3 regions of the Niveibacterium umoris genome follow, and region 2 is predicted to be linked to each of the others. Evidence: predicted binding sites of a transcription regulator. Region 2 holds the regulator's gene; each other region holds the start of a gene.
The links. The regulator sigma-54, encoded in region 2, starts transcription at its own class of promoters, with help from an activator protein. The targets are predictions, from matches to a motif close to TGGCACGCTTNCTGCTNA.
Positions count from the first base shown of each region.

Region 1: the regulator sigma-54 is predicted to act here: its motif matches at 1,068-1,085, upstream of nifH (nitrogenase iron protein).
Region 3: the regulator sigma-54 is predicted to act here: its motif matches at 1,134-1,151, upstream of GGR36_RS22025 (PEP-CTERM sorting domain-containing protein).

Region 1 covers NZ_JACIET010000001.1:1,197,812-1,200,010, reverse strand. Annotated here, with positions in the region: gene nifD (nitrogenase molybdenum-iron protein alpha chain) at 1-22, opposite strand, end outside; gene nifH (nitrogenase iron protein) at 96-977, opposite strand; gene GGR36_RS05250 (NAD(+)--dinitrogen-reductase ADP-D-ribosyltransferase) at 1,131-2,069, shown strand; gene GGR36_RS05245 (class II glutamine amidotransferase) at 2,130-2,199, opposite strand, start outside.
Region 2 covers NZ_JACIET010000002.1:849,576-851,774, forward strand. Annotated here, with positions in the region: gene hpf (ribosome hibernation-promoting factor, HPF/YfiA family) at 67-390, opposite strand; gene GGR36_RS15845 (RNA polymerase factor sigma-54) at 402-1,886, opposite strand; gene lptB (LPS export ABC transporter ATP-binding protein) at 1,905-2,199, opposite strand, start outside.
Region 3 covers NZ_JACIET010000004.1:60,947-63,145, forward strand. Annotated here, with positions in the region: gene GGR36_RS22025 (PEP-CTERM sorting domain-containing protein) at 84-1,073, opposite strand; gene ubiD (4-hydroxy-3-polyprenylbenzoate decarboxylase) at 1,352-2,199, shown strand, end outside.

The DNA of each region.
Region 1 (2,199 bases), on a different contig from region 2:
CTTCTCGGGTCAGTTCAGTCATTACGTTCTCCCTGCGCCGGCCCCTAGCCGGACACGGCGCACTGGTTCAATCGCTGGATCGTGAAGTGGCTGAATCAGACTGCGAGTTCGGCGGCAGTCTTGCCGACGATCTTCTCGTCTTCCACTTCCATGATCCCGAACTCCATCAGCAGTTCTTCCAGCTCTTCCATTTCGAGCGGATTGGGGATCACGAACTTCTTGTTCTCGACGATCTTGCGTGCGAGTTCGCGGTACTCGTCGGCCTGCTTGGCGGTCGGGTCGTATTCGATGACCGTCATGCGGCGGATCTCTGCGTGCTGCACAACGTTGTCGCGCGGCACGAAATGGATCATCTGGGTGCCGATCTTCTCGGCCAGCGCGATGATCAGTTCGTCTTCGCGGTCGGTCTTGCGGCTGTTGCAGATCAGGCCTGCAAGGCGAACGCCGCCCGAGTTGGCGTACTTCACGATGCCCTTCGAGATGTTGTTGGCGGCGTACATCGCCATCATCTCGCCCGACACGACAATGTAGATTTCCTGCGCCTTGCCTTCGCGGATCGGCATCGCGAAACCGCCACACACCACGTCGCCCAGAACGTCGTAGAACACGAAGTCGAGGTCGTCGGAGTAAGCACCTTCTTCTTCGAGGAAGTTGATCGCGGTGATCACGCCACGGCCGGCACAACCGACGCCCGGTTCCGGGCCACCGGACTCGGCGCATTTGATGCCCTTGAAGCCGATCTGCAGCACGTCTTCCAGTTCGAGGTCTTCGACAGACCCGGCGTCAGCGGCCAGTTGCATCACGGTGTTCTGCATCTTGGCGTGCAGGATCAGGCGGGTGGAGTCGGCTTTCGGATCACAGCCGACGATCATCACCTTCTTGCCGGCCTCGGCCAGAGCGGCGACGAGGTTCTGCGTGGTGGTCGACTTGCCGATGCCGCCCTTGCCGTAAATCGCGCATTGACGAAGCTTTGCCATGGTGCTTCTCCTTGAGGGAAACGTTTTTCGGGTCAGGCACATGAGTTGCGTGAAATCGGGCAATCACCGCACTGACGTCTCGCACTCAAAATCGCAATGCGCGTGCCAGACCCGTCGAAATAGATTCAAGCGTTTGAAAAACAAGGAGAAAACGTGGTTGACGGTGCTACGAATGGCAGTGCGGCATGCGACAAAGCGCTGGCACTGTGTAGGGATGGCGACAAGGCTTGCGACAATCCGACGCTGCCGCCCTGGGCGCGCCTATCGATCAACCGCTGCAATCTGCCAGCGGTAATCCTGGGGAGCTACACCTATCAGCAGCATCCCTCTGCACTGGTGCTCGACGGCGTGCTGGAGTTGCACCGCGACTTCTTTGCGCTGCTCGATGCAGAACCCGCAGAGGATGTTCGCCTGCAGCTTTTCTACGACTACATGAGCGTGAGTTTCAGGCTCGATGCGCTGGAAGACGCAGGCTATTCGCAAGGCGTATCGAAGCGGCGCGGCAGGCTCAATTACCTGAAGCTGATCCGCGGCTGGCACTTCAACTCCGACAGCGTTGAGGGCGCTGTGCTCAAGGCGTGGGTCGAGTCCCGCTTCGGACTTTTGCCGCGTCATCATCGCGCGCCGATTCGCGATTTCTCCGGCGAACCTTATCGCCTGTACCTGGAACAGCGCGCAACCGGGCTGTACAACACCAATGCGCTCGAGGCGCAGTTGGACCTCGTCTACACCTGGACGCAGTACGAACTCAAACGGCGCTTTCCGGATACGAGCCATTTCACGCTATTCCGCGGCCTCAATCGCTGGGAAGCACATGAGATTCTTGGTGAGCACGACGGCCAGTCGCTCGTGCTGCTCAACAACGTCAATTCCTTCACCTTCCAGCGCGAACGCGCCGAGGAGTTCGGCGATAGCGTGATCCAGACCGCAGTGCCGATTCCCCGCATTTTCTGTGTCGCACGCCTCATGGCTGCGCGCCTGCAGGGCGAGGACGAGGTGCTGGCGATCGGCGGTGTTTACGGCGTGGGTGATTCGGGGGTGCCAGTCCGCCAGTCAGTTGCGGATCGAACGGGGGCACGCAAACGGTCATGAGCGCCGATTGCCAACGCGCCCAATCCAATTGCGACGGCCAGCCCGCAACGGCTCGTGGCCTCACGCGTAGATCAGCGGACGTGTTTCCAGGGCAGTGCGGATGTTCCTTTCGGCACCGCGCTCGAACACT
Region 2 (2,199 bases):
CAGCTCATCTTCGGCGCGGCGGCTTTCCGCAAGCTTACGCGCCGGGATTCATCAGAGCGAACGTGATTACGATTCCGCGGACTGGCGCTTGTGCGCCTCGTGGCCGTGATCGTAGGACTTTTCCTTGTGCTTGAGAACCTGCCGATCGAGTTTGTCGGTCATGGCATCAATTGCGGCGTAGAGATCTTCGTCGATGCTTTCGACAAAAATGTCCTTCCCGCGTACATGCACCGTCACCTCCGCCTTTTGTTTGAGCTTTTCCACCGACAGGATCACGTTGACGCTGGTGACATGGTCGAAGTGGCGAATCACGCGATCCAGTTTCGAGGTTACGTAGTCGCGCAGGGCGGCGGTAACTTCGAGATGATGTCCGGTGATGTTCAGGTTCATGATCACTCCTCTTAGATCATCTTGCGCTGGCTGACCGGCGGGATGTTGAGCGACTCGCGGTACTTTGCGATGGTGCGTCGCGCAACGACAATCCCCTGCTGGCCGAGAAGTTCGGCAATCCGGGCGTCGGATAGCGGTTTTTTGCGATCCTCTGCCGCAACCAGCTGGCGAATCAGCGCACGAATCGCCGTAGCTGAACACGCGCCGCCAGAATCTGTGGCGACGTGGCTGCCGAAAAAGTATTTCAGTTCAAGAATGCCACGTGGCGTGGCCATGTACTTCTGCGTCGTGACCCGCGAAATCGTCGATTCGTGCAAATCGAGCTGCTCGGCGATCTCGCGCAAGGTCAGCGGCCGCATGGCCACGTCCCCATAATCGAAGAACTGCCGCTGGCGGTCAACGATCGCCTGCGAAACCCGCAGGATCGTGTCGAAGCGTTGCTGTACGTTCTTGATCATCCAGCGCGCCTCCTGCAACTGGCCGGCCAGCGAACCGGCCGAGCCGCGGTGCTGCTGCAGGATACCGGCGTAGAGCTGGTTGATCCGCAGCTTGGGCATCGCGTCCGGATTCAGTGTCGCACTCCAGTGGCCGCGCACCTTGCGCACGATCACATCCGGGATCACGTAACGGGTTTCGAGCGCGGCAAATTTCGCGCCCGGGCGCGGGTCAAGGCTGCAAACCAGTTGATGCGCCTCGCGCAGGGTCTCTTCGTTGCAACCGAGCTGGCGCTTCAGGCGTACGAAATCGCGCGCCGCAAGCAACTCAAGGTGATGTTCGACGATCGTGATCGCCGCGTCGCGTGCAGCGCTGGCGGGCAAGAGCCGCAGCTGCAGCTTCAGGCATTCTCCCGGCGAGCGCGCGCCGACCCCCGGCGGGTCGAGGTTCTGCAGATGTGCCAGCGCAATCTGCAGTTCCTCGATCTCGACTTCCGATTCGGTCGGCAGCAGTTCCATCAGCTCGTCGAGCGGCTGGGTCAGGTAGCCGTCGTCGTCAAGCGCTTCGATCATGAAACGCAGCAGTGCGCGATCGCGCTCCGACAGCAACATCAGGGCGATCTGGCCGTCCAGATGATCGCGCAGGCTGGTCTGGGCCGCGCGGAACTCCTGAAAGTCGGTTTCCTCGTCGTCGTCGCGGTTGCCGCTGCCACTGCCACCGCCACCGCCCTCGCCCGACCATTCGGCGCTGCCTTCATCGTAGCTGCCACCCTCCTCGAAACTCGGTTCGGGCGGTTCGGCGGGGGCGTCGGAGAAATCGGTGTCGCCACCCTCGGCCGGGGCATCGCCTTGTTCGCCGCTGCTGGGCGCCGCGGCGGACTGGCCCCAGGCTTCGGGGTCCGATTCGGAGTCTTCGCGTTCGAGCAGCGGGTTTTCGAGCAACATGCGCTCGATCTCGCTGTTGAGCTCCAGCGTCGATAGCTGCAGGAGCTTGATCGACTGCTGCAGCTGCGGGGTCAGCGCGAGCTGCTGGGAGATGCGGAGCTGGAGCGAAGGTTTCATCGTCGGCTAGGGGGGGGATCAGAGGCGGAAATGCTCACCCAGATAGACCTGGCGAACCTTGTCGTTCTGCACGATCTCCGCCGGGCGGCCGGAGGCAAGCACGACGCCGTCGGTGATGATGTAGGCGCGATCACAGATGCCCAGCGTCTCGCGGACGTTGTGGTCGGTGATCAGCACGCCGATGTTGCGTTCCTTCAGGAAGCGGATGATCTTCTGGATGTCGATCACCGCGATCGGGTCAACGCCGGCAAAGGGTTCATCGAGCAGGATCACCTGCGGATCGGTGGCGAGCGCACGGGCAATCTCGACCCGG
Region 3 (2,199 bases), on a different contig from region 2:
GTTGCAAGAAGTCGGAAGCCAGAAATGAGAATACCCCTTTCCGGAGACCGGAAAGGGGTATGAACGATCAGCTGTGCGGCAGATTACTTGGCGCTGCGGCGGCGAGCTGCTGCCAAGCCTGCGAGGCCAAGGCCTGCGAGCGCGAGGCTGCCCGGCTCAGGCACGCCGGTATCCGGCGGAACAAACACACCACCCGTCACGTTGAAACCGAAGATGAACGTGTTCGGGATGCCGAGCGTCGGACCGCCAGCAACGCTGGCTTGGCCGTACGAGTACAGGCCGATGTCGATATCGCTCGCATCGCCATCCACCAGGCGACGTGCCAGATCGGCATCCGCTTCGGTGCCGGCTGCGCCATAGTAGGTCGTGAACTTCAGTTCTGCGCCAGCGTCGAGGGCGGCGAACTCAAAGTCGAACAGCGCGCCATGGTCACGCGGACCTGCGTCGGTGAAGTTGGTGTTGAGCAGACCGTAGGACGAGAAGGTCAGCGGGTTTGCGTCGTTGAAGCCGTTGTTGTCTGTGCGATAGACGTTGCTGCCGTTGGCAATGCCAAGCGCGGCCGGCACACCTTGAATCGTCACATACTCAGCGAATGCGGTCGGGGCGATATCCCAGTCCATCACGCGGCGATAGCGCAGGTCACCGGCCGCGATCGCAACCGTTTGCAGGTTCTTGATCGTGACGTCATCTGCGTAGAGGTTCGGCGTTCCCGCGATCGGGTGATAGTTGTGGGTCACTTCCAGCGAGCTGCCGACGCGCGACACCGAAATTGCTGTGGATGCCGTGGAGGTGAAGCTGACCAGAGTGAGTCCGCCAATGCCGGTGGCATTATTGGCATAGCCGGCCGTGCCAGAAGAAACGATTGCAGCACCCCAGCCTTCGCACGGGCAGCCATACACGGTACCGTCATTGCCCGTCGCGTTGTACTGGACGCCCACGCCATTGTAGTTCAGCTGGCCGAGGTCATTCACACCCAGGCTGACAGTGCCGTTGGTGATGACAGCCGACGCGTTCGCGGTCGTTGCAACTGCGGCGCCGCCAACAAGCAGCAGGGCGGCAGCGAGTGTCTTCATTTTCATATCATTAACCTCGTTGTCACTGGAGTCCGACCCGGACCTCCTTCTGCGCAGTACTAAGCATGAACGGTGCCAATTTTTGATGGTTGTTTAAGGGTTTGAAAACAAAAAGAAAAATGCCGTACAAAAAAGATGCCTGAACCCATGTGTAAGAAATTTCGTCGCGTCTATCGCCTCATCGCTTTGGCATATTCTGGGAGGCGCGTGCGCAGCCGCGAGGGCGTTTTGCTCGGCCGCGCTATCATCCTCAGCCCGTTTTGCCCGGAGCAGTCTTGATGCGTTATGACGATCTGCGCGCGTTCGTTGCGCAACTTGAACAACGCGGTGACTTGAGGCGTATATCAATTCCTGTCGATACGCATCTCGAAATGACCGAGATCGCAGATCGGGTGCTGCGCGCAGGCGGACCAGCGCTGCTTTTCGAGAAACCACACACCCAGGGGCGGCCATGTGCGATGCCGGTGCTCGCCAACCTGTTCGGCACGCCGCAGCGTGTGGCCTGGGGCATGGGTGAGGAGGGCGACTGGAAGGCGACCTTGCGGGAAGTGGGCAAGCTGCTCGCTTTCCTGAAGGAGCCGGAGCCACCCAAGGGGCTGAAGGATGCGTGGGAGAAGCTGCCCATCCTGAAGCAGGTGATGAACATGTCGCCCAAGGTGGTCGGTTCGGCGCCGTGTCAGGACATCGTTTGGGAGGGCAAGGATGTCGACCTGTCGCGCCTGCCGATCCAGCACTGCTGGCCCGGGGATGCGGCGCCGCTGATCACCTGGGGGCTGGTCGTTACCCGCGGGCCGCACAAGAACCGCCAGAATCTCGGGATCTATCGCCAGCAGGTGTTGGGCCCGAACCGGGTGATCATGCGCTGGCTGGCGCATCGTGGCGGCGCGCTAGATTATCGCGAGTTCCAGCAGGCAAACCCCGGCCAGCCTTTCCCGGTCGCGGTGGTGCTGGGCTGCGATCCGGCGACGATTCTTGGCGCAGTAACGCCCGTACCGGATTCGCTTTCCGAATACCAGTTCGCGGGCCTGCTGCGCGGCTCGAAGACCGAGCTGGTGAAGTGCGTGGGCTCGGACCTGCAGGTGCCGGCCTCGGCCGAGATCGTGCTCGAAGGCGTGATCCACCCCGG